DNA from 3 places in the Sphingomonas sp. DBB INV C78 genome. Region 3 is predicted to be linked to each of the others. Evidence: predicted binding sites of a transcription regulator. Region 3 holds the regulator's gene; each other region holds the start of a gene.
The links. Region 3 encodes LexA, which represses DNA repair genes until DNA is damaged. Its sites were predicted from a motif close to GTTCCNCNCTTGTTCT; they were not measured.
Positions count from the first base shown of each region.

Region 1: ACFB49_RS09925 (ImuA family protein) is a predicted target of LexA. The motif match lies at 5,419-5,434, and genes of this name have one in related genera.
Region 2: radA (DNA repair protein RadA) is a predicted target of LexA. The motif match lies at 2,329-2,344, and genes of this name have one in related genera.

Region 1 covers NZ_CP170544.1:2,071,067-2,081,714, reverse strand. The annotation lists gene folP (dihydropteroate synthase) at 1-133, shown strand, start outside; gene pyrF (orotidine-5'-phosphate decarboxylase) at 136-810, opposite strand; gene ACFB49_RS09945 (lipopolysaccharide assembly protein LapA domain-containing protein) at 807-1,151, opposite strand; gene ACFB49_RS09940 (patatin-like protein) at 1,218-3,521, opposite strand; gene tgt (tRNA guanosine(34) transglycosylase Tgt) at 3,605-4,735, shown strand; gene ACFB49_RS09930 (GNAT family N-acetyltransferase) at 4,732-5,253, shown strand; gene ACFB49_RS09925 (ImuA family protein) at 5,442-6,236, shown strand; gene ACFB49_RS09920 (Y-family DNA polymerase) at 6,130-7,689, shown strand; gene ACFB49_RS09915 (error-prone DNA polymerase) at 7,695-10,648, shown strand, end outside.
Region 2 covers NZ_CP170544.1:1,059,641-1,070,288, reverse strand. The annotation lists gene ACFB49_RS05210 (CvpA family protein) at 1-428, opposite strand, end outside; gene radA (DNA repair protein RadA) at 951-2,315, opposite strand; gene ACFB49_RS05200 (dihydrolipoamide acetyltransferase family protein) at 2,486-3,781, opposite strand; gene ACFB49_RS05195 (alpha-ketoacid dehydrogenase subunit beta) at 3,787-4,791, opposite strand; gene ACFB49_RS05190 (3-methyl-2-oxobutanoate dehydrogenase (2-methylpropanoyl-transferring) subunit alpha) at 4,815-6,086, opposite strand; gene ACFB49_RS05185 (ATP-binding protein) at 6,262-7,605, opposite strand; gene ACFB49_RS05180 (response regulator) at 7,602-8,303, opposite strand; gene ACFB49_RS05175 (hypothetical protein) at 8,300-8,941, opposite strand; gene ACFB49_RS05170 (ABC transporter permease) at 8,938-10,146, opposite strand; gene ACFB49_RS05165 (ABC transporter ATP-binding protein) at 10,215-10,648, opposite strand, start outside.
Region 3 covers NZ_CP170544.1:1,463,139-1,473,786, forward strand. The annotation lists gene ACFB49_RS06985 (SurA N-terminal domain-containing protein) at 6-1,928, shown strand; gene trpE (anthranilate synthase component I) at 1,925-3,436, shown strand; gene ACFB49_RS06995 (hypothetical protein) at 3,519-3,704, shown strand; gene ACFB49_RS07000 (hypothetical protein) at 3,854-4,114, shown strand; gene ACFB49_RS07005 (anthranilate synthase component II) at 4,211-4,798, shown strand; gene trpD (anthranilate phosphoribosyltransferase) at 4,795-5,790, shown strand; gene trpC (indole-3-glycerol phosphate synthase TrpC) at 5,787-6,581, shown strand; gene moaC (cyclic pyranopterin monophosphate synthase MoaC) at 6,578-7,054, shown strand; gene glp (gephyrin-like molybdotransferase Glp) at 7,055-8,245, shown strand; gene lexA (transcriptional repressor LexA) at 8,303-8,977, shown strand; gene ACFB49_RS07035 (ComEC/Rec2 family competence protein) at 9,223-10,648, opposite strand, start outside.

The sequences.
Region 1 (10,648 bases), 610 kb from region 3:
TGGCTCGATCGCGCTGGCGCTCGCTGGCGCAAATGCCGGCGCGCAGATCCTGCGCGTCCACGATGCGTTCGAAACGGTGCAGGCGTTGAAGATATGGCGTGGCATGCGCGACGAGGCGTTGAGTCCCGTCTGACGTTAAAGCGTCGCCTCGATCGCGCGGGCGGCGCGGTCCGGATCATTGGCCTGTGTGATCGGGCGACCGATCACGAGAACGGAAGCGCCGGCATCGAGCGCCGCACGCGGTGTCATCACCCGCTTCTGGTCGCCGGCATCACCGTCGGCCGGGCGGACGCCGGGGACGACGAAGAAGCCTTCGGGCCAGATCTTCTTGGCCGCGGCGACTTCGTTGCCCGAACAAACGATGCCGTCGATGCCGGCATCGCGGGCGAGTTCAGCAAGCCGCACCACCTGCGCGTGGGGATCGGGATCGAGGCCGATGGACTTGAGATCAGTACCGTCGAGGCTGGTGAGCATCGTCACCGCGACGACCTTGGTGCCGAGGGGGGCCGCGGCCTTCGCGTCCTCCATCATCGCCCGGCCGCCGGCGGCGTGGATGGTCAGGATCGCCGGGTCGAGCGGCCGCAGCGCTTGCACGGCCTTGGCGACGGTGTTCGGGATGTCGTGCAGCTTGAGGTCGAGGAAGATCGGCAGGTCGAGCGCCGCCATCTCCTTCACGCCCGCGCGGCCGTTGGCGCAGAAGAACTCCAGCCCCAGCTTGATCCCGCCGACATGGTTGCGGACCCGCTGGGCAAGCGCCTTGGCCTTGTCGAGGTCAGGCGTGTCGAGAGCGACGTAGATCGGACGGGTCATGATACTGCCGGTGGTACGGGGACGGTGGAAGGGGCGGGAACGACGTTGATGACGCTGGAGGAGCCCGTCGCAGGCGTGGGCGCGGGCTCATATCCCCGCGCTTCGGCCAAAGCGCGCTCGGCGCTGTCGATGCGGCGGCGCAGCGTCCATCGTGTCGTCCGGTGGAGAATCCAGGGCGGCAGCAGGCCCACCAGGAACGCACCGAAAATCAGCACCGGCAGCTTCACGTCCGCCTGGAGCCCGCCCCACAGATTGATCGTCACCGTGTTCCAGTTCCGTGTCGCGAAGATCACCGCGATGACCGCGATCACTACCCAGAACAGGGTTCGGAGGAATTGCATCGCCCGCTTCTCCTTGTTGCCACCTTGTAGGCCGAAAAGCCGGCCTTTGGCAAAGGGGCCAGTGGCCTAACCGACCTCTCGTTCAAGTTGGTCGAACAAGGGCTGGATGGCATCGAGCCGCGGGCGTTCCTGTGCCAGGATCGCCCGGAAAGCCTGCTTTTTCAGTGTCGCAACGGTTCCGGGCGGCAGCGTCACGCCGACAGGGAGCGTAGAAACGACGATGTCGATCACCCGCTCGGCGCCGTGGAGGCGGCCCCACAGATAATCATTCTCCCGATAGGCGCGGCTGAAGAAGGCGCCGAAGCTGTTGAACTGGATGCCCTTCAACGTCGCTTCCGCCCCGCCGGCGCGAATGGCGGAACAGTCGTCCGGGGCGATGCGGTCGACCAGCACGGGATTGAACTCGTCCGTCCCCTCGGAGTGGAGCAGCGGCAGCGTGGCGATGTCGTAAAACGGGAAGCCCAGATAGGTGAGGAGCACATCGCGGCGTTCGGCCTTGGGCAGGTCGGTCAGTGCGGTGGCGAGCAGATCGTCCGCCCGATCATCGACGAGGCGGAGATCGCGCGCAGCGGCAATCGCGGCCATGGCGGCGGCGGGCTGCTGCGCCGCATTTCCGGCCGCGGTAATGGGGTCGGGACCGAAGAAATCGTCCATCTGGCGATCAAGATAGAGCGCCAACGCGGAATAAGCGGCGTCGCGTGCCGTTTGGATCGAGGGAAGGGGTTCGGAGGCGGCTTCCTCGATCTCGCTGATACGGCGGATCAGCGCGCGCAGCCGGCGGATGCGAAAACCGAGATCATGGTCACGGAAAAAGGCGACGGCCGTCTCGCTTGCACCATTGGCGGAAAGCGCCCCTGGTTCGGTGAGCCCCATCTTGCGGATCTCGGCCCAGATTGCTCCCCGGATTTCGCTATTAGCTATCCGGTCTGCGCTGGCGAGTGTGGCGATCTGGTCGATCATATCCTCGACCACGCCCGACAGTTTCAGATGGCCGTAGGCAGCATAGGCATAACCGGCCTGGCGAGCCGCGGCGTCCTGCGCCTTGGCCCGCCATGCGGTGAGCCGCGCGGGTGTCGGATTATCGAGGAAGAAGGTGCGGCCGAACAGGGTGTCGATCGCACCTTCGACTTCCGGGCGAATGGCATCGACGATCTTCCGCATCCGGCGGATGCGGCGCGACCGCGCCTCGATCGCATCGAGATTGTCGCCGATCGGCTGCTCGCGGGGAATATCCGAAAGCGCGCCGAAGATGGTGGCGAAGAAGCCGGGCAGTTCCGCCTTCGCGCCGCTCAGACGGAATGCATCGATGTTCGGTTTGGGATCGATATAGACCATGCGGCGATCGACCTCGCGACGGGCCGGGCGATCCTTGAGCGCCTGGGTTGCCGCACCGAACGGCGCGTTGGCGAGAACCGCGCCGTCGATCAGCACCGTGTCCTCCGCCGTTCCGATCGCGGCCTGTCGCGGAAGCGTGCGTGCTAGAAACGCTGAGCGCGTCGGCCATTCGCGCTTCCGGCCGGCCAGCGCGCGATCCAGTTCGCTAACCGTGAAGGGCGGGAAGGCGCCGGGGAAGCTCGCCGTGGCGCGGGCGGCAAAAGCGAGATCCGGCGTGTCGCCGAGATAGCGGGGCGACAGGCCGTGATCGCTGAAACTGATGACCAGCCTATGCTCGGTCTCGACGATTTCGGGCGGGGAATTGAGCACAAGCCGTTCCGGGTGCCCGTGAAAATCGGTGACGGTGACGAACAGGTCGAGCGGTTGGCCAGGCGGCAGTAGTGGTTCCCCCGCCGGCGATTGGGCCATGGCGTCGAGTGCGTCGAGCAGCAGGTTGGTGAAGCCTTCACCGCCAAAGGGCGGAGCGAACCAGCGGGCGCGGACGAAGCGGGAAAGCTTGGCGCGAACTTCCTCCCGCGTATCCGCATCGACGGTGCGCTCGATCGTGCCGCCGCGCCGGCCCGCCGCCCACCAGGCGAGCGGTGTCGCCCACATCTTGGTCGCGCGGGAAAGCGGGCGGGCGTCGGGATCGATCAATATGTCGACATCGGCCCCCTCCAGCCACAGTTCGGTCAAGGGCTCGAGCGACTGGCCCGATGCGATCGCCTGGCCCAGAAACACGCCATTGATGCCGCCCGCGCTGGCACCGGCGACGATATCGACGAGCACGCGGACCCGGATGCCGGTTTCCCGCTCGATCGTCTCCAGCAAGTCGCGATAGACGGATTCGCTGCCGCCGGCGCAGGGTTCGCCCGAATGAAAGGCCCGGCTGGCGCGGGCCAATCGCCACACTTCCAGCGTGATCCCGTGCATGTAAACGGCCAGGCTGATTCCGCCATAGCAGACCAGCGCCAGCCGGAGTTCCTTCTCCCGCATGAACAGTGGTTTGGCATGGAGAGGGCGCGGATGCAAAGGCCGCACATCTCGACTCCGGGCTGCGCAGACGGCATGGGGCGGCAATGAGCGATCGTCCCCGTTTCGAATTTTCTGTTTCCGCCACCAATGGCGCGGCGCGCGCAGGCACGCTTGCGATGCGCCGCGGCGATATCCGCACGCCCGCCTTCATGCCCGTCGGCACCGCTGCCACCGTGAAGGGCATGAAGCCCGATAATGTCCGCGCAATCGGTGCGGATATCATCCTGGGCAACACCTATCACCTGATGCTGCGCCCCGGTGCGGAGCGAATGGCGCGGCTGGGGGGGCTCCATCAGTTCATGCAATGGGACCGGCCGATCCTGACCGACAGCGGCGGATATCAGGTGATGAGCCTCAGCGATCTCGCCAAGATCACCGAAGAGGGCGTCGCATTCAAATCGCACCTCGATGGATCGCGCCACATGCTGACGCCCGAACGGTCGATGGAGATCCAGCGGCTGCTGGGATCCGACATCGTGATGGCGTTCGATGAATGCACGCCCTTCCCGGCGACGCGCGACCGCGCAGCCTCGTCAATGGAGCGATCGATGCGCTGGGCGCGGCGTTCGCGCGACGGGTTCGATGCGGGGGGTGAGCATGCCGCCAATTCCGCCCTGTTCGGCATCCAGCAGGGATCGATGGATGAGGATCTGCGCCTCAGATCGAGTCAGTCGCTGATCGATATCGGCTTCGACGGCTATGCGGTCGGCGGCCTCGCGGTGGGCGAGGGGCAGGACGAGATGTTCCGCGTGCTCGATTTCGCGGTGGACATGCTGCCCAAGGACCGGCCGCGTTATCTGATGGGGGTGGGCAAGCCCGACGACATCGTCGGCGCGGTCGAGCGCGGCATCGACATGTTCGATTGCGTGCTGCCGACGCGTTCGGGGCGCAACGGCCAAGCCTTTACTTGGGACGGGCCGATCAACATCCGTAACGCGAAGTTCGCTGAGGATCTGGCGCCCATCGACCCGGAATCGCCGATCGCGCCGTGGAGCCGCGCTTACCTCCACCATCTCGTCAAATCGGGCGAGATGCTGGGGGCGATGCTGATGACCGAGCATAATCTGTGGTTCTACCAGCGGCTGATGGCCGAATTGCGGGCAGCGATCGCTGAGGGGCGGTTGAAGGCGTTCGCAGATAGCTTCCGGGCACGGTACAAGGGAGGCAAGGCATGATCCGTCGGGCGGTTGCAGGGGACGCGGAGACCCTGTCCAGGCTCGCGATCGAAACCTTTTTTGAAACCTTCGTCGATGGGTTCGGCATTCCTTATCCGCCGGCCGATCGCGATGCCTATATCGCCGAGAAACTGGCGCCCGGAGTGTTCGCGGAACGGATCGCCGATCCCGCGCATGGCGTGTGGATCGCCGAGCATCACGGGCAGGCAGTGGGCTTCGCCGTCGCCGGGCCGAACGGATTGCCGCACCCGGACGCCGTGGACGGCGATCTCGAGCTCAAACAGCTCTATCTGACGCGCGGTGCTCAGGGGCTGGGGCTGGGCGGCCGGATGTTCGAAACGACGCTCGAATGGATGGAAACGCAGAAGCCCGCCGCGATCTGGATTGGGGTCTGGTCGGGCAACCTGAAGGCGCAGCGGCTTTATCAGGCGCTGGGGTTCGAGCATTTCGGGGAATATCAGTTCCGGGTGGGAAGCTGGCTCGACGACGAGTTCATCCTGCGGCGGAAGAGGCGGTAACCGCACCAACCTTCCTCCGGTTTATGTCGAGCGGTGTTCGAGCGCAGCCGAGAACATAGTCGAGACAGGAGTGCACCGTGGGGCTGTGTCTCGACTTCGCTCGACACAAACGGTTGGGAGAGAAGGCGCCCTTCACCTTGACATCCCATGATCAAAGACCACTATAGAACAAAACAGGAACAATAGACGTGCGCGAGTCGCCCAAACTCATTGCCGCATTGCGTGGGCGGATTGTGGCGATGGCCGGGCCCGATTCTGCGGCCATGAATCGCATCGCCACCGGTCATGTCGCGATCGATGCGGCGTTGGGCGGTGGGCTGGCTTCCGGTCGACTGCATGAGGTGTTCGCCACTGATCCCGCGGAGGCGGCAAGTGCGGCGGGCTTTGCGGCGATGCTGGCGCTCAGGGCGACGCACAGGTCCGCTGCGGAAGGGTTGTTATGGTTGCGTTGCGACGAAGCCGAAAGACGGACGGGCGGACTTTATGCGCCGGGCTTCGCCGAACTGGGTGGCGATCCCGATGTGTTGCTGCTGGCGCTTGCCCCCGATCCGGTGGCGCTTCTGCGGGGGGCTGCGGATGCGGCCCGTTGCGCGGGTTTGGGGGCGATCCTGGTCGAATGCTGGGGCAATCCGCGGGTGCTCGATCTCACGGCGACGCGCCGGCTGACGCTTGCTGCCGAGCAATCGGGCGTGGCGGTGCTGCTGCTGCGGATCGATGCCGAACCCGCCCCCAGCGCGGCGGATACGCGCTGGCAGGTGCGGGCGGCCCCCTCCGCAGCGTTGGAGGCGAACGCCCCCGGGCAGGCGGCGTTCGACGTGGAACTGTTGCGCCAGCGGGCTGGCCTCGGCGGCCTCGCCTGGCGCGTGGAGTGGGATCGTGAACGATGCGCCTTCCGGGAGCCGGCGCTATCTGGCGCTATGGTTTCCCTTCCTCAGCGCGGACCGGCTGCGGGCGATCTCCGGCCCGTCCGCAATATCGCCTGATACGCCGCTCGCCTTTATCGAGAAGGTGAAGGGGGCGTTGCGGCTGGCGGCGGTCGATCCCATCGCCATGCGGCTGGGATTGTCGCCCGGTCTAGCACTTGCCGATGCCCGCGCCCGCGTGCCCGACCTTGCCGTCGTCGATCATGATCCGACAGCCGACCTCACTTTCCTGGAAAGGCTGGCGGATGGCTGCGGCCGTTACACGCCGATGGTCGCGGTCGATGCGCCCGATGGTCTGCTACTGGATATTGGCGGTTGCACTCATCTGTTCGGTGGCGAGGGGGGACTGGCGGCCGATGCGACGACGCGGCTGACCACTGCTGGACTGATCCTGCGCCATGCCTTTGCCGATACGGGCGATGGCGCCCGTGCGCTGGCGCGCTTCCAGACGGTGCCGGCCGCGGACGAGGCGGCGGCGATCCGGCGGCTGCCGGTGGCGGCCTTGCAACTCGATCCCGAGGCGGAAACCGGCCTCAAGCGCGCGGGCCTCAAGACGGTAGGCGATCTCGCCTGCCGGCCGTTTTCGACCATCGCCGCCCGCTTCGGTGCGGAAGCAGTGACGGCGCTGCGCCGGCTGCTGGGCGAAACCGACAGGCCGATTACGCCCCGTCGTGCCGAACCGATGATCCGGGTTGAACGTCGCTTCGCCGAGCCGATCGCCAACACCGAATATGCGCTTGCCGTGCTGGAAGAACTGGCGGGCGAGGCGAAGGTGCGGCTCGAAGAGCGAAGGGCCGGGGGGCGGCGGTTCGAGGCAATGTTCTTCCGCAGCGACGGGCTGGCGCGGGTGCTTCAGGTCGAAACCAGCCGACCGACGCGCGATCCGGCCATGGTGATGCGGCTCTTCCGCGAGCGGATCGAGACTTTGCGCGATCCGATCGACCCCGGTTTCGGTTTCGACATGGTGCGGCTTTCGGTGCCGCGCGCCGAACCGCTGGCGGCGACGCAACTGAAGCTGGAGGGCGGGGCGGTCCATGAGGCCGAGATTGCGGCGCTGGTCGATCGGCTGAGCACGCGGCTGGGGCGGGGCAGGGTGCAGCGCCTGCGATCGCGCGACACGCATATCCCCGAACAGGCGCAACTGGCATTGCCCGCCGTGACGGCCGGCATGCCAGCGCCTTGGCCGGTTTCTCCATCGGACGAGCCCCCCTTGCGGCCGATCCATCTGTTCGATCCGCCGCAAAGGATCGAGGTGATCGCCGAGGTGCCCGATGGCCCGCCCCACCGCTTCCGCTGGAGGCGCGAGGCGCATGAGGTGCGTCGCTATGAGGGGCCGGAGCGGATCGCCACCGAATGGTGGCGTCGCAAGGACGGCGCGGTCGACCAGCCCGGCCTAACCCGCGATTATTACCGCGTCGAGGACGCGCGCGGCCGGCGCTTCTGGATCTTCCGCCACGGCCTCTATGACGAGAAACCCGATCCAGGCTGGTATCTGCACGGGCTGTTCGCGTGACGACGATGGTGCCCCTTGACCGCTCTTCGAGCGATCCGCCTTCCCCTTTGGAAGAATTGCCGCAGTTCGCCGAACTCGTTGCCGCGACCAATTATTCCTTCCTGCGCGGTGCATCGCATCCGGCGGACATGGTGGCGCGTGCGATCGAACTGGGCATGGCCGGCATCGGGATTGCCGATCGCAACACCGTGGCGGGCGTGGTGCGGGCTTGGGTAACGCTCGGCTCGACACCTGAGGAGCGGCGAGAGGCGATGGCGGCAACCGGGTTCCGCCTCGTCGTCGGCTCGCGGTTGGTGTTCGCAGATGGCACGCCCGATATCATCGCCTACCCCGCGACACGCTATGGCTGGGGACGACTGACGCGGCTGCTGACGACGGGCAACCGCCGGGCGGAGAAGGGCGATTGCATTCTCCATTTCGGTGATCTGATCGAGCACAGCGAAGATCTGCTGCTGATCGTGATGGCGGACGATGTCCATGAATTCGCCCTGCGCCGGCTGGTAGCAGAGCGGCCGGGGGCCGTCTGGCTGGGAGCGGCGATGGCGCGCGACGGCCGCGACCGGCGGCGGCTGGCGAAGCTCATGCGGTTGGGCGCGGGGACCGGCGTGCCGCTGATCGCCACCTGCGACGCGCTCTATGCCGGGCCGGAACAGCGGCCGCTCCATGATATCGTCACCTCCATCCGGGAAGGCGTGACGATCGCCGAGGCTGGGCGTTTGCTCGCCACCAATGCCGAGCGCCATCTGAAGCTGCCGGTAGAAATGGGACGCTTGTTCCGCGATTGCCCGGAAGCCGTGGCCGCGTCGCTCGACTTTCTCGCACGGATCAATTTCCATCTCGATCAGCTCCGCTACGAATATCCACATGAGCCCGTGCCCGAAGGCTGGGACCCGCAAGGCTGGCTCGAACATCTGGTGATGGAGGCGGCGCACGCACAGCATCCCGAGGGGATTCCAGCGAGGATGCAGGCGGTGCTCGATGAGGAGTTCACCCTTGTTCGCAAGCGGAACTACGCTTATTATTTCCTGACGGTGCATGACATCGTGCGCTTCGCCCGCACGCGCGACCCGCCGATCCTCTGCCAGGGGCGCGGATCGGCCGCCAATTCGCTGATCTGCTACCTACTCGGCGTCACCCCGATCGATCCAGTGAAGGAAAATCTCCTCTTCAGCCGCTTCCTTTCCGATGAGCGCGGCGAGCCCCCGGACATCGACGTCGATTTCGAACACGAGCGGCGTGAGGAGGTGATGCAATATGTCTATGAGCGCTACGGCCGCCATCGCGCCGGCATTGCCGCCACCGTCATCCATTATCGCTCGCGCAGCACCTTCCGCGAAGTCGGCAAGGCGCTGGGCCTGAGCGAGGATGTGACCGCGCGCCTCGCGAACACGAGTTGGGGCAGCTATGGCGGTTTGATCGAAGAAGGCCGCTATGCCGAGGCGGGCTTCGATCTCGCTAATCCCGAAATGGCCCGGCTGAAGGCGCTGGTCGATCAGCTTCTCGAATTTCCGCGCCATCTTTCCCAACATGTCGGCGGTTTCGTGCTGACCGAGGACCGGCTCGACGAGATGGTGCCGATCCACAATGCAGCGATGGAGGATCGCACCTTCATCGAATGGGACAAGGATGACATCGACGCACTCGGCTTGATGAAGGTCGATATTCTGGCGCTCGGGATGCTGACCTGTATCCGCAAGAGCTTCGATCTGATGTGCGAGCATGCGATGGGCGATTTTCAGCTCGAAACCGTCCCGGACAAGGACGAGGCCACCTACAACATGCTGTGCAAGGGCGACAGCATCGGCGTGTTCCAGGTGGAAAGCCGCGCGCAGATCAACATGCTGCCCCGGCTTCGCCCGCGTGAATTTTACGATCTCGTTATCCAGGTCGCGATCGTCCGGCCTGGGCCGATCGAGGGCGATATGGTCCATCCCTATCTGCGGCGGCGGAACAAAGAGGAGGCGGTGGTCTATCCCAGTCCAGCGCCACCCCATGACCCGGATGAGCTGAGAGAGGTACTCGGCAAGACCTACGGCGTACCCCTGTTCCAGGAACAGGCGATGAAGCTTGCTATCACCGCCGCGGAGTTCAGTGCGGACGAAGCCAATGGGCTACGCCGTGCAATGGCGACCTTCCGCAATGTCGGCACCATCCACAAATATAAGAAGAAAATGGTCGAGGGCATGGTTCGGCGCGGATATGAGCGGGAGTTCGCCGAGCGCTGTTTCAAGCAGATCGAAGGGTTCGGCAGCTATGGCTTCCCGGAGAGCCACGCCCAGGCCTTCGCCAAACTCGTCTATGTCTCGGCCTGGATCAAATGCCACCACCCGGCGGTGTTCACCTGCGGCCTGCTGAATTCGCAGCCGATGGGTTTCTACGCGCCCGCCCAGCTTGTCCGCGATGCGCGCGATCACGGCGTGGAGGTGCGGCCGATCGATATCAATGCCAGCCATTGGGACAACAGTCTGGAGCGACGCGAGGATGGCGCACTGGCGTTGAGACTGGGCTTCCGCCAGATCGACGGTTTCCGTGAGGAGTGGGCCGAAAAGCTGGTCAACGCGCGGATCAACGCACCCATCGAAAGCATTGAGGCGCTCGCCCGCAATGCCAAGCTGCCGGCCCGCGCGCTGCGCCTGCTGGCGGATGCGGATGCCTGCCGCTCGATCGCGCTCGATCGCCGCGAAGCATTGTGGGAAGCGCGGCGAACGCCGCAGGGCGAATTGCCGCTGTTCGCCGCGGCTGATGCCCGCGAACTGGCCGAGGAACCGGACGCCGCGCTGCCCGCCATGCCGCTCGTCGAACATGTGATGACCGATTATCAGATGACCCGGCTGTCGCTGAAGGATCATCCGATGACCTTCCTGCGCGCACAGTTCCGGGCAGAAGGTGTGCTGAGCTGCGCGGATATGGATCGCGCGAAGAATGGCGCTCAGGTCCGCGCGGCGGGCGTGGTGCTGAT
Region 2 (10,648 bases), 400 kb from region 3:
GCGCGCAGCCATTCGGGCCGCTCCGCCGACGCGCCATACCAGACATCGCTCGCAAGGTTCACGGCCAGGAACAGCAAGGCCGACAGAATCAGGCCCTTGATGCCGCCGAATCCGAAACCTAGCGCGCGATCCACCGGCCCGAGCACCGATTGGCGCATCTGCCGCCCCATCCTGACCGCGAGCAGCTTGCCGGCCACGAACACCAGGATGAAGATCAGCGCGAAGGCCAGCACCGCTGCGCCCATATGCGTTCCCACCGGCCCTTCGAGCACCGCCGTCACCGGACCATGACCGATCTTCACCGCCAGGATCGCGGCCACCCAGGCGAACAGCGAGAGCATTTCCGCCGTGAAGCCGCGAAAGGCGCCCAGCACGGCCCCGCCCCCCATCAGCAGCAGGACGACAATATCGAGCGCAGTCAGATTCATGACGGGCTTGCTAAAGGACAATGAGGGTTGGGGAAACAGGCTCTTTGATACTTGTGCGGTGAGTTGTGGAGAAGCACCCGCAATCGGCCGAAGTTGAGGAAGTTGAGGGTTACCAGCGCATTTTTCCACTTCCTCGCAAAATGGCGATCCCACGATGGGAAGGAGCTGAGAACGGCGAAAATCCGCGCCCTTCGCATGATTATACGGATTTGAGGCGCTGTAGGACAGCGTGAGGCGAACGCCACAGGCGCGCGACACTGACGCGACGGCATCGGAACGGGAAGCGACCGCCACGCGACGATAAGGCGACGGTAGCGCGCCAGTGAAGCAACAATGCCGCCTCGACCACAAAACCGTCATGCCAGCGTAGGCTGGCATCCATGGCTTTCTCCATCTGCGTTACCGTTTGCCGTGATAGCCATGGACCCCAGCGTAGACCTACGGTCGACTTCGTCTCGCTGGGGTGACGGTTTAGGGAGGTAAGCGAACGGAGCGCTATGCGCTGTTCCGCTGGCTGGTGCCCTACCCCCGCCCCAACATGTGATCGACCAGCGCGCCGAGCGTCGTGAACGCCGATAGCCGCAATTGATCCGCCTCCACGCCGCGCGGGACAAGGCCGCGTTCGAAGCCGAGCTTGGCGGCCTCCTTCAGGCGGAGATTGCCGTGGGCGACGGGGCGGACCTCACCAGACAATGCGACTTCGCCGAAGATGACGGCATCGGGCGCCACGGGCCGCTCGGCGAGCGCGGAGATGAGCGCGGCGGCGACGGCAAGGTCCGCCGCAGGATCGGACAGGCGATAACCGCCCGATACGTTGAGATAGACTTCCGCGGTCGAGAAGCTGAGGCCGCAGCGTGCCTCCAGCACCGCGAGGATCATCGCCAGTCGCCCGGAATCCCAGCCTACCACCGCACGGCGTGGCGTCGCCCCGCTCTGCAGGCGGACGACGAGCGCCTGGATCTCGACCAGCACGGGCCGCGTGCCTTCCATCGCCGGGAAGACGGTGGCGCCGGCAATTTCCTCGCCGCGATGGGTGAGAAACAGGGCGCTCGGATTGGCAACCTCGTCCAGCCCCTTTTCCGCCATCGAGAAGACGCCGATCTCGTCAGTGCCGCCGAAGCGGTTCTTGATGGCGCGGAGGATGCGATATTGGTGGCTGCGCTCGCCTTCGAAGGCGAGCACGGTATCGACCATATGTTCGAGCACGCGGGGGCCGGCGATCGTGCCGTCCTTGGTGACATGGCCCACAAGGATCAACGCGGTGCCGCGTTCCTTGGCGAAGCGGATCAATTCCTGCGCCGACGCGCGGACCTGGCTGACGGTGCCGGGCGCGCCTTCGATCAGGTCCGAATGCATCGTCTGGATCGAATCGATCACCAGCAAAGCCGGCGGCGCGCCTTGCGACAGGGTCGTCAGGATGTCGCGAACCGAGGTCGCAGAAGCGAGTTGGACGGGCGCGTTGCCCAACCCCAGCCGGCGGGCGCGCAACCGCACCTGATCGGTCGCTTCCTCGCCGGAAATATAGGCCACGTCGCGGCCGGCCAGCGCCAGCTTCGCCGCGGCCTGAAGCAGCAGGGTCGATTTGCCGATGCCCGGATCACCGCCGATCAGCGTGGCGGAACCGGATACCAGTCCGCCGCCCAGCGCCCGATCGAATTCGGCAATGCCGGTCGCCATCCTCGGCGGCAGCGCGACTTCCGTATCCAGCCCGACCAGTTCGATGGAACGGCCACCGCCGCGCAGATCATGCTTGGCGGAAAAGACCGTGATGTTCGACAGTTCCTCGGCAAGCGTGTTCCACTCTCCGCAATCGACGCATTGGCCCTGCCACTTGCTGGTGGCACTGCCACAGGCCTGACAGACATAGCGTTTTTGCGGTTTGGCCATGGGGCTCCGATCCTGAACAGATCGGGAACATAGCGATGAGCACGAGCGAGGGCAATGGCCCCTTTCCCGTCATGCTGAACTTGTTTCAGCATCCACCGCGTCACAAACGAGGACTTCGCAAGCGGTAGGGTGGACCCTGAAACAAGTTCAGGGTGACGGAGTGGACTTGGTCAGTCGACGAACATCAGCGCCGGCGTTTCCACCAGCCGCTTGATCGCCTGGACGAAGCTCGCTGCGTCCCAGCCATCGACGACGCGATGATCGCAGGAGATGGAGAAGTTCATCAGCTTGGCGACCGCGATCTCGCCATCGCGGATCACCGGGCGTTCGACCACCTTGTTGGGGCCGAGGATAGCCACTTCGGGCCGGTTGATGACCGGCGTCGTCGCGATACCGCCCAACGGCCCGAGTGAGGTGAGCGTCAGCGTCGAGCCCGAAAGCTCCTCCGATTTCGCCTTGCCGGTGCGGGCGGCCTCCGCCAGCCGGCGGATTTCAGTCGCAAGCTGCCAAATGTTGCGGCTTTCGGCATCGCGAATCACCGGCACCATCAGCCCCGCATCGGTTTGCGTCGCGATGCCGAGATGGACGGAGCCGTAGCGCGTCACCACGCCCGCTTCGTCATCATAGCGCGCGTTGATCATCGGAAATTCGGGCAGCGCCTTGCAGATCGCGACGATCAGCAGCGGCAGCATGGTGAGCTTCGGCCGGTCCCCGCGCGTCGCGTTCAGGTCGCCACGCAGATCCTCCAGCTTGGTGACGTCGAACTCCTCGACATAGGTGAAGTGCGGGATGTGGCGCTTGGACGCGGCCATATTCTCGGCGATGCGACGGCGCATACCGATGACCTTGATCGCCTCGTCCGCACGCTTGCCCGCGGCCGGGCGATAGGACTGGTTGTAGCTGAGGAAGGCATCGAGATCGGCATGGCGCACGCGATCGCCCTGCGCGGGCTTCACCTGCGCGAGGTCGACGCCGAGAGCCCTGGCGCGTTCGCGGACGGCGGGGGATGCGAGGACGCGACCTTCTCCCCTCCCTGAAAGGGAGGGGTCGGGGGTGGGTTGTGAGCGTAGCGAACTTTCTTCGGTCGCCGCGGGACCGTCGCTTGCAGCGACGGAACCCACCCCCAGCCCCTCCCTGTCAGGGAGGGGCACGGGCTCCGGCTTCACCACCTGCGCCGCCTCATTGGGCGCGACTTCGACCACCGGCTCCTCAGCCGCATCGTCGCCTTCCGTCGCAAAGACGGCCAGCGCCGATCCGATCGGGATCATGTCGCCAACGGCACCGGCGATCTCCAGAACCTTGCCGGCGACAGGCGCGGTCATCTCGACAGTTGCCTTGTCGGTCATCATGTCGGCAAGCGGCTGGTCCTCCTCGACCACATCGCCCACCGCCACATGCCAGGCGACGATCTCCGCCTCGGCAATGCCTTCGCCGATGTCCGGCAGCTTGAACGTGAAGCGTCCCATCATCCTCAATCCTGCATGACGCGCTTGAGCGCTTCGCCGAGCCGCACCGGCCCCGGAAAATAAGCCCATTCGAGCGAATGGGGATATGGAGTGTCCCAACCGGTGACGCGCTGGATCGGCGCTTCCAGATGATGGAAGCAATGTTCCTGCACGATCGCGGAAAGTTCCGCGCCGAAGCCCGACGTCTTGGTCGCCTCATGGACGATGATGCAGCGGCCGGTCTTCTTCACCGATGCCGCGATCGTCTCCATGTCGAGCGGAACCAGCGTGCGCAGGTCGATCAGCTCGGCGTCGATCCCTTGGTTCTCGATCACCGCGGCGGCGACATGGACCATCGTGCCATAAGCGAGCACCGTCACGTCCTCGCCCGGCCGGACGATCGCGGCCTTGCCCAGCGGCACCTTGTAATAGCCCTGCGGAACCGCGCTGGTCGGATGCTTGGACCAGGGCGTCACCGGGCGATCATAATGGCCGTCGAACGGGCCATTATAGATGCGCTTCGGCTCGAAGAAGATGACTGGATCATTGTCCTCGATCGCGGAGATCAGCAGGCCCTTGGCGTCATAGGGGTTGGACGGGATCACCGTCTTCAGCCCGGCGACATGGGTGAAGATACCCTCGGGCGATTGCGAGTGCGTCTGCCCGCCGAAGATGCCGCCGCCGAAGGGCGAACGCACCGTGATCGGCGCGGTATATTCGCCCGCGGAACGATAGCGCAGACGCGCCGCCTCCGAGACGATTTGGTCCAACGCCGGATAGATGTAATCGGCGAACTGGATCTCCGGCACCGGGCGGAGGCCATAGGTACACATGCCGACAGCGACGCCGATGATGCCGCATTCGGTGATCGGCGTATCGAACACGCGGGTCTTGCCGTGCTTGGCCTGCAGCCCTTCGGTCGCCTTGAAGACGCCGCCGAAATAGCCGACGTCCTCGCCCAGCACGACGATGTCCTGGTCGCGACCCATCATCACGTCCAGCGCGCTATTGATCGCCTGGATCATGTTCATGGTCTTGGTTTCGGTGGCGTCGCTCATATGCCGGCCGCCTTCCGCTCGGCGGTCATCTGCTCGAGCTGTTCCTTCAGGTGCCAGGGCATTTCCTCGAACACATCCTCGAACATGCTGTCGAAAGGCTGCTTGAGGCCGTCATGCAGGATGCCGAGCTTCTCGGCCTCCTTCTGCGCGGCCCGAACTTCCTCGGCGACTTCCTTGTCCATCGCGGCGTGGCGCTCCTCGTCCCAGGCGCCGATCGCGATCAGGTGCTGCTTCAACCGCGCGACGGGATCGCCCAGCGGCCATTTCACATTCTCTTCGGCCGACCGGTATTTGGTCGGGTCGTCGGAGGTGGAATGCCCCTCGGCGCGATAGGTGAAATGCTCGATCAGGGTCGGGCCATAATTGCTACGCGCCCGCTCCGCCGCCCATTCTGTCGCGGCATAGACCGCGAGGATATCGTTACCGTCGACGCGAAGGCCAGCGATGCCGTAGCCGATCGCGCGGGCCGCAAACGTCGTCGCTTCGGCCCCGGCAAAGCCCGAAAAGGACGAGATCGCCCACTGGTTGTTGATGACGTTCAGCAACACCGGCGCGCGATAGACGGAGGCGAAGGTGCAGGCCGAATGGAAGTCGCCCTCGGCCGTCGATCCTTCACCACACCAGGCGGCGGCGATGCGGGTGTCGCCCTTGGCCGCGCTTGCCATCGCAAAGCCCACCGCCTGCGGATATTGGGTGGCGAGATTGCCGGAGATCGAGAAGAAGCTGGCGCCCTTCGCCGAATACATGATCGGCATCTGCCGGCCCTTCAGCCGATCGCCCTTGTTCGAATAGACCTGGTTCATCATGTCGATGATCGGCCAATCCCGCGCGATCAGGATGCCCTGCTGGCGATAGCTGGGGAAAACCATATCATCACGGTCAAGGGCGTAAGCCGCGCCGATCGCGGTCGCCTCCTCGCCGGTGCATTTCATGTAGAAGCTGGTCTTGCCCTGGCGCTGGGCGCGATACATGCGGTCGTCAAAGGCCCGCGTCAGCGCCATATGGCGGAGCATCCGGATTAGCCGTTCGGGCGCGAGCTTCGGGTCCCACGGGCCGACGGCCCTGCCCTCCTCGTCCAGCACGCGGACCAGCGTATAGGCATGGCCCGCCATCGCCGTCGGGTCGGCATCGATCTCCGGCCGCGCGACCGATCCGGCCGCCGGAATATCGAAATCACCGAAATCAACTGCATCACCCGGCCGGTATTTCGGCTCGGGCACATGCAGGCTCAGGGGCCGCAAATTGGGCCGCCCGTTTTCGCTGCTCATCCTCGTCCCATCCTTCGTCCGGACTCGGCGCCAGGAAGCGCGCGCCGGCATGGTCCCCTTGCTTCGCCGCGCCGTCAACGCCGCGGACGAATATTATCAGGATGTGTAATATAATTTCTCGGACGCTGACAAGTCCCCAGAGCCGGACGGCCGCAAAAAGAAGCGTTATGGCGCCTCAGTCGCGCGTTGGAATATGGCAGACAGCCTCAAGCCCGCCGCCCGCGCGGTTGCGCAAGGCGAGCGTGCCGCCATGTTCCTGCACGATCGAACGCGCGATCGTCAGCCCCAACCCGATTCCCCCGGTTTCGCGGTTGCGCGAAGGATCTCCCCGCTCGAACGGCTGAAACAGGCGCTCGATCTGATCGTCGGGCAGACCGGGGCCATGGTCCGCGATCGTGACCACGGCATCGCGCCCGTCGCGCACCGCCGACAGCTCGACGCGACCGCCATAGGCCACGCCATTGTCGATCAGGTTCTGGAACAATCGGGCCAGCGCCAGCCTGTCGCCGCGGACGCGGAGTGGATCGATCTGTCCGACGGTCACGGGGCGGCCCATATCGACCTCTTCCCGTGCCAGCCCTGCGATCAGCGCGCCCAGATCGACATCCGTCGCCTCGTGGCTGCTGGTCGATCCGCGAACGAAGCCGATGGTCGCCGCGATCATCGCGCGCATCTGTTCGATATCCGCCTGCACCTTGTCGCGAACTTCATCCGGCGCGCCTTCGATACGGAAGGCGATGCGGGCCAGCGGTGTCCTGAGATCATGGGCGATCGCGCCGATCATGGCCGTCCGTTCGGCGACATAGGCGGCGATCCGCTCCTGCATCAGGTTGAGCGCATGGGCGGTCTGGCGCAGCTCGGCGGGCCCCTCTTCGGCGACCTGGGGTGCCAGCGGATCGCGTCCCATCCGTTCGGCGGCATCGGCGAAGCTGCGGATGGGGCGCGTCAACCGCCGCGCAAACCACCAAGCGAGGGGAACGAGTGCAAGTGCCGAAAGCGCGAACCACAGCAGCATCCGTTTCTGCCAGCCCGCGATGAGCGGGCGGGGCGGAGTCTTGACGACGCGCCAACCGTCCGCCGTCTCGATGCCGGCAATCACGGTATTGAAGAAGATCGGTTCACCGCGTCGCAGCGGAACGAGCCGGTGGTTATGCCGCCGTCGATCGTCGCCAAAGGCGGCACGTTGATCGGGTTCGAAATACAGGCGCACTTGTTCTACCGGCTGGCCGACGCGCTCTGCCAGCCGACGGGTGAAGGCCGGATCGCTGGTCATACCTTCGCCCGGCGCTGGCGCTTCTCTGGCCTGCCGCACAAGCAAAGCCCGCTCGCGTTGGCCGCGCTCACCACGGCCGCCCACCAGAGCATCGGCAACGTCGCCCAGGCGGTTGAAGTCCGGCCGTGGCGGGTCCATCACCGCGAACATCGCGATCGTCACAAGCTGCGACGCAGCAAGGCTGGCGAGGACCAGCAGCAATGTCTGCCAGAAGATCGGCAGTCCCCGCGGCACGCCGAGCTTCATTCGTCGCTGACCTTGAGCGTGAACATATAGCCTTCGTTGCGGATGGTGCGGATCGGGTCGTCCGGCCCCAATTTCTTGCGCAACCGGCTGATGGTGACGTCGATCGCGCGATCGAACACGTCGCTGTCGATGCCCTTGCCATGTTCGATAAGCTGGTCGCGGCTCAGCACCCGCTGTGGCCGATCGAGAAAGGCGTTGAGGGTGCGGAACTCCGCGTCTGTCAGCGGCGCGGATGAATGGCCACGCCGGCCGACGCTGCGTTCGACCAGATCGAGTGTCCAGTCGCCGAAGCGGCGCACCGGCCCCGTCGCGGCGCCCGATTGCTCGGCCCGGCGGCGCAGCACCGCGCGGACACGGGCCAGCAACTCGCGCGGATTGCAGGGCTTGGGCAGATAATCGTCCGCGCCGACCTCCAGCCCGATGATCCGGTCGGTATCCTCACCCATGGCCGAAAGCATGATGACGCCGGGGCCGCCGGGTTTGCGGAGACGCCGCAGGATCGAAAGTCCGTCCTCGCCCGGCATCATCAGATCCAGCACGACGAGATCGAAGCGCCGCTCGGCCATCAGCGCGTCCATATCCTGCCCGTTGGCGGCACTGGCGACATCCATGCCGTTCGCGCTCAGGAAGTCCGCGACGAGCGTGCGAAGCTCGGCATCGTCGTCGACGACGATGATGCGGGGCGCCGTTTCGGTCATCTTGGTTGCTCCTCCGGCGGCGGCACGACCATACAATTGACGGCCGCGGCCTGCCTCGGCGTCATCGGCAAATCTGCCAGCGTCGGCGTTCCGCCCTTGGCGATTTCCGTGAAACGCTCGCTGGCGGCCGCCCGAAACTCAGCGAGGGTCACTCCGCGATTGAAGTCCGTATCGGCGGCAACCACGGGTTGCGGAATATTGGTGAAGGACCAGCGGCCCGCACCGATCGGCTCGCCATAGGCCGGCGCATCCTTCAGCTTCTTGATCGCCTTCCGGTCCATCGTCTTACGCTCGTAAAGACGGATTTCCGGCGCGATATCGCGTTCATAGCGGATCACCTCGCCGGGGATGATCTCGCCATCCTTGTCCTCGTCCAGCACCGCGAAGAAGCGGTCGGCATCGGCCACCACCTCCGCCTGCGTCAGCCGCCCGTCATGATCCTTGTCCGCCTGGGCGAACCAGCGATCGACCGGATAGGGATCATCCGGCCCGGCGCGAAACGGCTCCCCCATGGGCGAGATGAAGAGTTGCGGTCCCTTGGGCGGACAAGGCGGCAGCTTAGGCTTCGCAACCGCCGGCATGACGATCACCATCAATGCGGCCGCTGCCGCCACGCCTGCCGTCCGCTTTTTCGTCATTCATGCCTCAACGCGTCGATCGGATTGAGCGATGCCGCCCGTCGCGCCGGGAAATAGCCGAAAATCACGCCGATCGCCGCCGAAAAGGCGAAGGCCAGCAGGTTGATCTGCGGATCGAAGAGGAAGGGCACCTGCAGTACGGGCGCAAGCACGAGCGTCGCCGCCAATGCCAGCAACAGACCGATCACCCCGCCCAGGCAGGCCAGCGCGACGGCTTCCACCAGGAACTGCATCAGCACCTCTCGCCCGACCGCACCGATAGCAAGGCGGATGCCGATCTCGCGTGTGCGCTCCGTAACGGACACCAGCATGATGTTCATGATGCCGATCCCACCGACGAGCAGGCTTACCGCGGCAACTGATCCAAGCAGCCCGGTCATGATCGAACTGGTGCTTTGCAGACTTTCGGAAATCTGCGCCGTATCGAAGATGTTGAAATCGTCCTGCTTGGCGCCGGTGATGTTGCGGCGTTCGCGCAAAAGCTGCGAAATCGAACTCTGCACTGCTGCCGAATCATAGGCATCGTCGACCGAAACCATGATGTTGCGGACGTCGCGGTTGCCGGTGAAGCGGCGCTGCACCGTCTTGATCGGCATGATCACGACATCGTCCTGGTCGTTGCCGAAACCGCCCTGCCCGCGCGTCGTCAGCGTGCCGATCACCTCGCACGACACATCCTTGATGCGGAAGCGCTGGCCGATCGCATCCTCGCCACGGAACAGGTTCTGCACCACCGTATTGCCGAGGATGCAGACAGCCTTGCCCGCCTGCTCCTCGGCCGGCGTGAAAATGCGGCCCTCGTTCAAATTCCATTGCTGGGCGGTGAAATAGTCGCTGGTCGTGCCGTTCACCGTGGTCGACCAGTTGGCCGCATTGCGGATGGCGACGCCGGAGGACTGGGCCTGCGGCGCAATGGCGCGGACGCCCGCGATCTGGGTGCGGATCGCCTCGACATCCTGTTCCTTGAAATCGGGCGGTTGCGGCCCACCGCCGCCACGGCCGAAGCCCTGGCCGGGACGGATCTGGAGGATGTTGGCGCCGAGGCTGGAGATGCTTTCCTGCACCGCCGCCGACGCACCATTGCCCAGCGTCACCATCGTCACCACCGACATGACGCCGATGACAATGCCGAGGATAGTGAGGAAGGATCGCAGCAGATGGCGGCGGATCTCGCGCACCGCCAGCGTGATCGAGGTGCCGAGCAGCCGCAGCGGCCCACGGGACCGCTGGCGAAGTTCGGTCGCAGCGCCTGTGATGTCAGATGTGTGCAGGTTCACGCCACCGCCCTTTCGTCGATCCGCTCGACCAGGCCGTCCTTGAAGTGGACGATGGTGCGGGCAAAGGCCGCCATGTCAGGCTCGTGCGTCACCATCAGCACCGTGATCCCGCTCGATCGGTTGAGATCGCTCAACAATTCCATGATCTCGATCGAGCGTTCGCTGTCGAGATTGCCGGTCGGCTCATCGGCCAGCAGCACATCCGGATGCGTGACGATGGCGCGGGCGATCGCCACGCGCTGCTGCTGCCCGCCTGAAAGCTCGGCCGGGGTATGATCCCACCAGTCCGCGAGGCCGACCTTGTCGAGCGCGGCCATGCCCAGCGCGTGCCGCTCCTTCTTGTCCTCACCGCGATAGAGCAAAGGCAGCTCGACATTTTCGAGCGCCGTCGTCCGCGCGAGCAGGTTGAAGCCCTGGAACACGAAGCCGA
Region 3 (10,648 bases):
CAGCAATGATTTCCTTCTTCCGTCGCGCGCTTTCTTCCTGGCTGGTGCTGGGCCTTTTCGGCCTGGTCCTGATCGCCTTCGCGGTGACGAGCATCGATCCGAGCTGGATCAACGGCAGCAACTCCAGCGGTCCGCAACTTGCGACCGTCGGGAGATCGAAGGTCAGCGCGACCGAGACGCGCCAGCGCATCGACAATGCGCTGCGCCAGGCCCAGCAGCAAAATCCGCAGCTCGACATGGCGGGCTTCGCCGCCCAGGGCGCGATCGACCAGATCATTGATCAGGCCATTGCCTTCCGCGCTCTCGAAGTCTGGGGCCGCGCCAACGGGCTCGGCGTCAGCGATCGGCTTATCGATGGCGAAATCGCCAGCACGCCGGCTTTCTTCGGCCTCACCGGACGGTTCGATCGCACGGCGATGGAAAATGCGTTGAATCAGGCGCGCATCAGCGAGCGTCAGTATCGCACCGACATCGCGGGTGACGCGCTCCGTCGCCAACTTTTCGTGCCGATCGCTTTTGGTGCTCGTGCGCCCGATGCGCTGCTGATGGCCAATGCGTCGCTGCTGCTCGAACAGCGCACGGGCCTGATCGGCATCGTGCCGTCCGAAGCCATTCCTGCCGGCCCCGCACCGACGGACCCTGAGATCCAGGCTTTCTACAAGGCCAATATCGCCCGATTCACCATCCCCGAACGCCGCGTGCTGCGCTACGCGATCTTCGGTCAGGATAATCTGCCCGGCAATTTCACGCCGACCGAGGCGGAGATCGACGCTTTCTACAAGGCCAATGCAGCCACTTATGCCGCGAACGAGACCCGCTCGATCGCGCAAGTCATTCTGTCCGATCAGAAAGCCGCCGCTGCGCTGGTCGCCAAGGTCAAGGCCGGCACGCCGATCGCCGATGCCGCCAAGCAAGCTGGCGTCGAAGCGCTGACCTCCGATGTCGCCAAGGCGAAACTCGCCGAAAGCGCTTCGGCCGCCATTGCCGACGCAGCCTTCACCCAGCCCCAGGGCGGTGTTGCCGGCCCGATCAAGGGCGATCTCGGCTGGTATGTCGTCCAGGTCGCGAAGATCAACGCCACTGCCGGCCGCTCGCTGGCCGCGGTCCGCGCCGAGATCGCCGAATCGCTCACCAAGCAGAAGCGCGATGAGACGCTGGCCTCGCTGGTCAGCGGCGTTGAGGACGAGATCGCCGACGGCGCGAGCTTCGATGATGTCGTGAAGGCGAAGAAGCTCGTGGTCGCGACCACGCCGGCCATCCTGACCGACGGCCGCGCGCCGGATCAGCCCGCGTGGCAGGCGCCGCCGGAAGTGGCCGCGCTGATGCGCTCTGCGTCGCAGATGACCACCGAGGATGACCCGACCGTCGAAACCATCGGTGCCGAGCGTTATGCGCTGATGCAGGTTTCGCAGGTCGTGCCCGCCACGCCCGCCCCGCTCACCGACGTGCGCGAGGCGGTGATCGCCGGTATCCGCAGCGAACGCACCGCCAAGCAGGCCCGCGCCATCGCCGACGCCATTCTGGCGAAGGCCAAGGCCGGCACCCCGCTCGCCGATGCCTTCGCTCAGGCTGGCGTCCGCTTGCCGGCGCCGACCAAGGCAGCCGCGCGACAGATGGATCTGCTGCGCCAGGATCGCCCCGCGCCGCCGCCGCTCAAGCTGATGTTCGGCATGAAGAAGGGCGAAACCCGCCTGATCGCCGCGCCGAACAATGCCGGCTGGTTCGTCGTCCAGCTGGGCGACGTGATTGCCGGCGATGCCAAGACGGAGCCTGCGCTCGTCAATTCGCTGCGCGGCGGCTTCTCGCGCAACATCGGCGACGAATATCTCCAGCAGTTCGTCGCGGCCGCCTCCAAGGATGTCGGTGTCCAGCGCAACGCGCCGGCGATCAACGCGCTGAAAGCGGAACTGGGCGGGCAGGGCCGGTGACACCGGCCCATGATGCGAAAGCGGCGGCAGATTTGCGCGCCGGCAAACCGGCGCTCGTGTGGCGCCGGCAGATCGCCGACGTCGACACACCGATCGCCGCCGCGCTCAAGCTGATCGAGCCGGGTCGTGGCGATTTCCTGCTCGAATCGGTGGAAGGCGGCGCCGCGCGTGGGCGCTATACCCTGCTCGGCCTCGCCCCCGATCTCGTCTTCCGCGCCGAGGGCCGGTCGGCCACGATCAACCACCGCTGGCTCACCGATCGCGCGGCGTTTGAGCCGTGCGAGGCCGATACGCTGACAGCGATGCGCGCGCTGGTTTCGCAGTGCCGCATGGACGTGCCCGAAGGGCTGCCCTCCGCGCTCGCCTGTCTCGTCGGTTATTTCGCCTATGAAACGGTCGGCCTGGTCGAAAAACTGCCGCGCCCGCCGGCCAACCCGCTCGATCTGCCGGACATGCTGTTCGTCCGGCCCACCCTGATCCTCGTGTTCGATCGGCTGGCGGACGAGCTTTTCTTGGTCGCCCCGCTCTGGCCCGATGCAAGCGAGGATGCAGATGCCGCCGTTGCGCTTGCCAACGAGCGCATCGACAGCGCCTCCGCGCGCCTGGCCGCAGCGCTCCCGCCGCGCGCCGCAACGCCCGCCGCCCCGCCCGATGCCACCCCGCAACGCGCGGTTCCGGCAGAGCGCTATCGCGACATGGTGTTGAAGGCGAAGGACTATATCGCCGCTGGCGACATCTTTCAGGTGGTCCTAGCGCAGCGTTTCTCGCTGCCCTTCCCGCTACCGCCCTTCGATCTTTATCGTTCGCTGCGACGGATCAACCCGTCGCCCTTCCTCTATTTCCTCGACATGCCTGGTTTCGCGATCATCGGCTCCTCGCCGGAAATCCTCGTCCGCGCCCGCGATGGCGAGGTGACGATCCGGCCGATCGCCGGCACACGGCCCCGCGGCAAGACCGCCGCCGAGGATGCCGCCAACCGCGATTCGCTGCTCGCCGACCCCAAGGAACGCGCCGAACATCTCATGCTGCTCGATCTCGGCCGCAACGACATTGGTCGCGTCGCGGAAGCCGGCACCATCACCGTGACGGACAGCTACACGATCGAAAAATACAGCCACGTCATGCACATCGTCTCAAATGTGGTCGGTCGCCTCGCGCCCGAAAAGGACGCGCTCGACGCCCTCTTCGCGGGCTTCCCGGCGGGCACCGTCTCCGGCGCGCCCAAGGTCCGCGCGTGCGAGATCATCGCCGAGCTCGAGCCCGAATCGCGCGGCGCTTATGCTGGCGGCGTCGGTTATTTCTCGCCCGACGGGTCGATGGATAGCTGCATCGTGCTCCGCACCGCGGTGGTGAAGGATGGCGTCATGCACGTCCAGGCCGGCGCCGGCATCGTCGCCGACAGCGACCCCGCTTATGAACAGCGCGAATGCGAAGCCAAGACTGGCGCGCTGCTTGCCGCCGCAGGCGAAGCGATAAGCCGTGCTCATGAAGCGGGGTTCGGCCAATAGCGCCCCTTGCATCACGGTTAACCCGCCCTTAGCGAATGCCCGGCATTGTGCATGTGCGAAGAGCGGGAATCGGGTGTGGAAAATGATTGAAGCGGCTGCCTTGACCTATGGAATGCTGGCGAGCTTCGTGCTGTCGAGCGCGAGCCGCAACCGCAAGGCGCAGCGCCCGAATCCGAAGATCGTGGAGATTTTCGGCTACCTTCTGGTCGGCACCTCGGTCGGCGGCGCGATGGCGCTGGGCGGCTATGCGCTGATGCAGGTCGCGTGATTGGTTGATCTGCGGCTCAATCAATCCGAAAACATCATGCGGCGCACGCCGGATTAACGGCCATCGAATAGCTCCGCCAAGGCAAGTATTTTAACCAGCCACCCTTAGCCTTTCCCCATCAAATAGAGCGGAGGGCTAAGGGAGTTTTGATGCGCCTTCTTCGATTCTTGCGGAAACCTCTGCAAATCTTCCTCTACGTCATAGGCATCATCGTTCCGATGATGATCATATTGGGGCTCGGTGCGGCGACGCGTGCTAGCGAGATCGCATTTCTAATTGCTTTAGGCATCTACGCATTTGCTTGTTTGGCAGTCGCGAACGCTCTCCAACGCAATAATGCCGGGAACTTCACTATGGTTTTCGGCGCGGCACTCTCGCTGACTGCAATCTTGGGCTCTCAGTGGCTGTGAGGCACATGATCGGAGAGTTGTAACCAAACCTCCCTTTGCCCGCGAAACAGGTAAGCTCCCTTCCCCAATCGCGCCTGCGCCCCTAAAGCGTCGGGCATGATCCTCGTCATCGACAATTATGACAGCTTCACCTGGAACCTGGTCCACTATCTCCGCCAGTTGGGGACCGAGGTTGAAGTCGTCCGCAACGACGCCATCGGCGTCGGCCAGGCGATGTCGAGCGGGGCGGCGGGCTTCCTGATCTCGCCCGGCCCTTGCACTCCCAATGAGGCGGGAATCTCGCTCGAACTGGTCGCGGCGTGTGCTTCCGCGAAGAAGCCGTTGATGGGCGTCTGCCTCGGCCATCAGTCGATCGGCCAGCATTTCGGCGGCAAGGTCGTCCGCGCGCCCGAACTGATGCACGGCAAGACCAGCCCGATCGAACATGACGGCAGCGGCGTCTTCGCCGGCCTGCCCTCCCCCTTCACCGCGACGCGCTATCACTCGCTGATCGTCGAGGACATTCCTGCCGATCTGGTGGTCAATGCCCGCACGCCCGATGGCACAGTGATGGGCTTCCGCCATCGCGAGTTGCCGATCCACGGCGTCCAGTTCCACCCGGAAAGCATCGCGACCGAGCATGGCCACGATCTTCTAGCCAATTTCCTGCGCGAAGCCGGCGTGGCCGCGAAACTGCCCGCATGACGACGACCGTGCTGCTTCCCGACGCGGCAACGCCGCTCGATCATGCGAGTGCCTTCGCGGCGTTCGGCGATCTGCTCGACGGCAAGGTTGCCGAGGATCATGCCCGCCATTTCCTGACGGTGATGGCCGAACGCGACGAGACTAGTATCGAGATCGCCGCGGCCGCCATGGCGCTGCGCGAACGGATGATCCCGGTGACGGCCCCGGCCGGCGCGATCGACGTCTGCGGCACGGGCGGGGACGGCTCGCACAGTCTCAACGTCTCGACCGCGGTCGCCATCGTTGTGGCGGCCTGCGGCGTGCCGGTCGCCAAACATGGCAACCGCGCAGCATCGTCCAAGGCGGGGTCGTCGGATACGCTGGAAGCGCTCGGCCTCGATCTCGATCGCGCCTCGGCGCGCGCTGAAGAGAGCCTTGCCGATCTCGGCATCGCCTTCCTCTTCGCGCAGCTTCACCACCCGGCTCTGAAGCATCTCGCCGCGGTGCGCCGCGCGATCGGCCGGCGGACGATCTTCAACCTGATCGGCCCGATCGCCAATCCGGCGCGCGTCACCCGCCAGCTCATCGGCGTCGCCCGTCCCGATTATCTGCCCATCTATGCCGAGGCGCTCAGCCTGATCGGCACCGAATCCGCGATGATGGTCGCAGGCGACGAACCGCTCGACGAGCTTTCTATCGCAGGGCCGAGCAGCATCGTCCGCCTTGGCGCCTGCGGCGAAGGTGCGATCCGCATCACGCCCGAGGATGCCGGCCTCACCCGCCATCCGCTCGAAGCGCTGCGCGGCGGCGACGCCGCCCACAACGCCGCAGCGCTCGGCCGCCTGCTCGATGGCGAACATGGCGCTTATCGCGATGCCGTACTGCTGAACGCCGCTGCGGCGCTGATCGTCGCCGGCCATGCCAATGATCTGCGCGAAGGTGTCGAGGAAGCCGCCGAGGCGATCGACAAGGGGCTTGCGAAGCAGCTCCTCGCCTGCTGGATCGCGTTTTGATGAACAAGCTGATCGAAATCTGCGACACCAAGCGCGCGGAAGTCGCCCGCCGCAAGGCCGCGACCTCGTTCGCCGATCTGGAAGCGCGCGCCCGCGCCCAGTCCGCCCCCCGCGGCTTCCGCGCCGCACTCGACGCCAAGGTCGCCGCCGGTGGCTTCGGCCTGATCGCCGAGATCAAAAAGGCCAGCCCTTCCAAGGGCCTGATCCGCGCCGATTTCGATCCGCCGGCCCATGCCCGCGCCTATCAGGCCGGGGGCGCCGCCTGCCTCTCGGTGCTGACCGACGAGCCTTATTTCCAGGGCGATGACGATTATCTCGTCGCCGCCCGCGCCGCCTGCGATCTGCCCTGCCTGCGCAAGGATTTCATGGTCGATCCCTGGCAGGTGGCCGAAGCCCGTGCACTCGGCGCCGATGCCATCCTCATCATCGTCGCCGCGTTGGACGACGGCGAGATGGCCGAGATCGAGGCCGCCGCGATCCACCATGGCATGGATGCTCTAGTCGAGGTGCATGACGCCGATGAATTTGATCGCGCGCTCCGCCTCAAGTCCCGCCTGATCGGCGTCAACAATCGCGACCTGCGCGATTTCACCATCGATCTCGCCCGCACCTGGGAACTCGCCGATCGCGCGCCGGCCGGCTGCACCTTCGTCACCGAAAGCGGTATCGGATCGAAGGCCGATCTCGATGCAATGGCGAAGCACCACGTCTCCTGCTGCCTCGTCGGGGAATCGCTGATGCGCCAGGCCGATGTTGAAGCCGCCACCCGCAAGCTGCTGACCGGCCAATGACCGAAAATCGCCTCACCCACCTCGACGAAGCCGGCGCCGCCCGCATGGTCGATGTCTCGGTCAAGGCCACCACCGCACGCGAGGCGACCGCCACCGGCCGCATCAGCATGACGGTCGATGCCGCCGCCGCCATCCGCGACGGCGCGGTCGCCAAGGGCGACGTCCTCGCCGTCGCCCGCATCGCCGGGATCATGGCCGCCAAGAAGACGAGCGACCTCATCCCGCTCTGCCACCCGCTGCCGATCGCGGGCGTCACGCTCGATCTCGCAGTCGGCCCGGGCGGCGTCACCGCCACCGCCGTTGTCCGCACCACGCACCAGACGGGTGTGGAGATGGAAGCGCTCACCGCCGTCTCGGTGGCGCTCCTCACCGTCTACGACATGGCCAAGGCGCTCGATCGCGGGATGGTGATCGGTGAGGTCCGACTCATCGCCAAATCCGGCGGCCGCTCGGGCGACTGGCGCGCGGACTAGGTGGCCGCCCTCCTCCCCCTCGCCGAAGCACAGGCGCAATTGCTCGCGCTCGCGCCTGCGCTGCCCACCGAAACCCTCCCGCTGGTCGAAGCCGCTGGCCGCTGGACGGCGGAGCAGGTGCTTGCCCGCCGCACCCAGCCCGCCGCCGATCTTTCGGCCATGGACGGCTATGCGATCCGTTTCGCCGAGATGCCCGGGCCGTGGCGCGTCGTCGGCGAAAGCGCGGCTGGCTCCACACTCGGCTTCACTCTGGCCGCGGGAGAAGCTGCGCGCATCTTCACCGGCGCCCCCGTCCCCGCCGGCGCCGATGCGATCCTGTTGCAGGAGGAAGCCCAGCGGGGCGGTGATCGCCTCGTTTTGGCCGGCGAAGGCCCACCCCATGCCGGCGCCCATATCCGCCGCACCGGCAGCGATTTCGCATCCGGCGACGCGCTGATCGAGCCCGGTGCGCGCCTCACCCCCGCCCGCATCGCGCTCGCCGCGACCGGGGGGCATGGCGCGCTGGCCGTTCGCCGCCGTCCGCGCATCGCCCTCATCTCCACCGGCGACGAACTCGTCCCCGCCGGCGAGCCGGTGGACGGCGTTTGCCTGCCCTCTTCCAACGCGCCGATGCTTGCCACCCTGCTCGCAGCCGAAACGCCCGCAATCGTCGAGGATCGCGGCATCGTGCCCGACGATCTTGCAGCCACCATCGCGGCCGCCGATGCCGCGCGCGGCGCTGATATCATCGTCACCACCGGCGGTGCCTCGGTCGGCGATCGCGATTTCGTGCGCCCCGCGCTGGAAGCAGCCGGCGCGACGATCGATTTCTGGCGGGTAGCACTCAAACCGGGCAAGCCGATCATGGCTGCGAAGTTGGGCAGCACAATCGTCCTCGGTCTTCCCGGCAATCCGGTGTCGGCTTTTGTCACCGCCCGGCTTTTCCTGCTGCCCTTGGTCCGCCATCTCGGTGGCGCCGCTGATCCGTTCGACAGCCCGGAGACCGCCCAGCTCTCAACGCCATTACCTGCCACCGGAAAACGCATGGAATTCCTGCGCGGCCAGCGCAGCGGCGGAATGGTTCAAGCACTCGGTTCCCAGGACAGCGCTGCGCTCGCCATGCTGGCGGCCGCCAACGTCCTCATCATCCGCCCGCCCTTCGCGCCCGCCGCTGCCGCGGGCGATGTTGTCGAACTGTTCTCCATCGCTTGACAAGAACCGTTCCGTTTCCTACACGTTCTCCGTTCGTTCCTTCGTTCGGGGTTAGCCATGCTGACGCGCAAGCAACATGAACTGCTCTGCTTCATCCATGATCGGCTGGCTGAAACCGGCGTCTCTCCTTCGTTTGAGGAGATGAAGGAGGCGCTCGATCTGAAATCCAAGTCGGGCGTCCACCGCCTGATCAGCGCGCTCGAAGAACGCAGCTTCATTCGCCGTCTGCCCAACCGCGCCCGCGCGCTCGAAGTGCTGCGCATGCCGGAACGGACACCGGAGGCAAAGCCCGCCCCCGCACAGCCGGCGATCCTCAAGCCCGCCGCCAAGGCGCTGCCGATCGCGGCCAACGACGTGCTGGAAATTCCACTTCACGGTCGCATCGCCGCCGGCCTGCCGATCGAGGCGCTGGAAGGCCAGTCCTCGCTGTCGGTGCCCGCTGCCCTGCTTGGCCCGGGCGATCATTATGCGCTCGAAGTGTCCGGGGATTCGATGGTCGAAGCCGGCATCCTCGACGGCGATTTCGCGCTCATCCGCCGCACCGAAACGGCCCGCGATGGCGAGATCGTCGTGGCGTTGATCGACGACAATGAAGCGACCCTCAAATATTTCCGCCGCGAAGGCGCGATGGTCCGCCTCGATCCCGCCAACCGCGCTTATGATCCGATGCGCTACAAGCCCAACCAGGTCCGCGTGCAGGGCAAGCTGGCGGGGTTGATCCGCCGATATTGAGTGGGGCGCGCGCCCTTTCACACTCTCACCGTCACCCCGGCGAAGGCCGCGGTCCATGGCTATCCCGAAAGCGGTAACGCGGATGGAGCGAGCCATGGATACCAGCCTGGGCAATGCCGCGGGACCAGATCTTCAAATCCTCCCCGAGCTTGTCTCGGGGAGGGGGACCATGCGCAGCATGGTGGAGGGGTAATTCCACCGTTGCGTCGGGCGGTCGCCCTCCCCCAAGCGAGCTTGGGGAGGATCTATGTCCGCTTCGTCGACGACAGCGGACGATCACCCGGAGAGCCTCCAGCCTGACGCACCACAGTCCAAGGCTTACCCCGCCGCGCCTCCTCCACCGTCCGCACCCGACCGCTTCCAAGGTTGATCGCCAGCCCGCCCGTCGTCGCCAGGAACAGCCGGTCGGCCTTCAGCCAGCGCGGGCGGCAGGTGCGTGGCAGACGGCGGTCGCTAATGACGATGTCCGCCGACGCGCAAGAGCGGTTCATCGCCTCGATGTCGACCAGATAAGGTGAGCGCGTCGCAAGGAGCGTCCAGTTGCGACCGCCGCGCTCTATCCGCGTCCGGCACAGATCCGCGCCGCAGCGCATCCCCGGCCTGTCGTCGAACGCGACCGCATCCGCCGCGACGCCCGCCGCCTCGCTTAGCATGTCGCGCACATAATCCCCCGCCCGCGGCCGCAGCAGCGCGATGCTGCCGTCCGCGTCACGCAAGGCGACATGACGACCGTCACCGGTAATGAGCAGATCGGGTGCCGGCGTAGCGATCGCCCATAACGCCCCCACCACCAGCGGCAATATCCCCAGCCGCCGCATGCGCGTCCGCCAGAGCGCGATCCACAGGCCGCCTGCCACCATCAGCGCGAACGCGCCCGATAGCATCGACGGCAGCATCGCGACCGCCCCTGGAAGCCCAGCCACCGCATGGGCGATCCATAACAGCAACCCCAGCGCCTTGCCCGTCACCCACCAGAAGGGCGCCCCCAATCCCAGCGTATCGAACAGCAAGGCGGCCGCCTCTGCGGGCATGATCACGAACGTCGTCAGCGGAATCGCGACGATATTGGCGAGCGCGCCATAGAGTCCGGCCTGGTGGAAATGGAACAACGCGATCGGCGCCAGTGCCGCCTCCACCGCGACACCGGTCAGCAGCAATGTCCCCAGCCCGCGTGCTGCACCCAGCGGCCAGGCCTCGTCGCGCCGCGCCAGCAGGGCGCGCAGCCGGGGATGTTCATGGATGGCGACGATCGCTGTGACCGCCGCAAAGCTCAACTGGAAGCTCGCCCCGGCCAGCGCCTCGGGCCAGAGCAAAAGCACGACCAGTGCGCCCGCGGCGACCAGCCGCAAGGTGATCGCATCGCGCCCCATGGCGATGCCGATCAGCACCAGCAGCGCCGCCACGCAGGACCGCACCGTCGGCACCTCGGCACCCGCCAGCAGCGTGTAGGCGATCCCCGTCAGCGCACCCGCCCCCGCGGCGATCAACGGCAGCGGCCAGCGCAGCGCCAAGGTCGGGCTCAGCGCCAACAACCGCAGCACCAGCAGCATCGTCGCGGCAATCACCGCGGTCACGTGGAGACCGCTGATCGAAAGCAGGTGGGCTAGGCCCGAACGCCGCATCGCCTCGGCATCCTCCTCGGATATGCCGCCCTGGTCGCCGGTCGCGAGT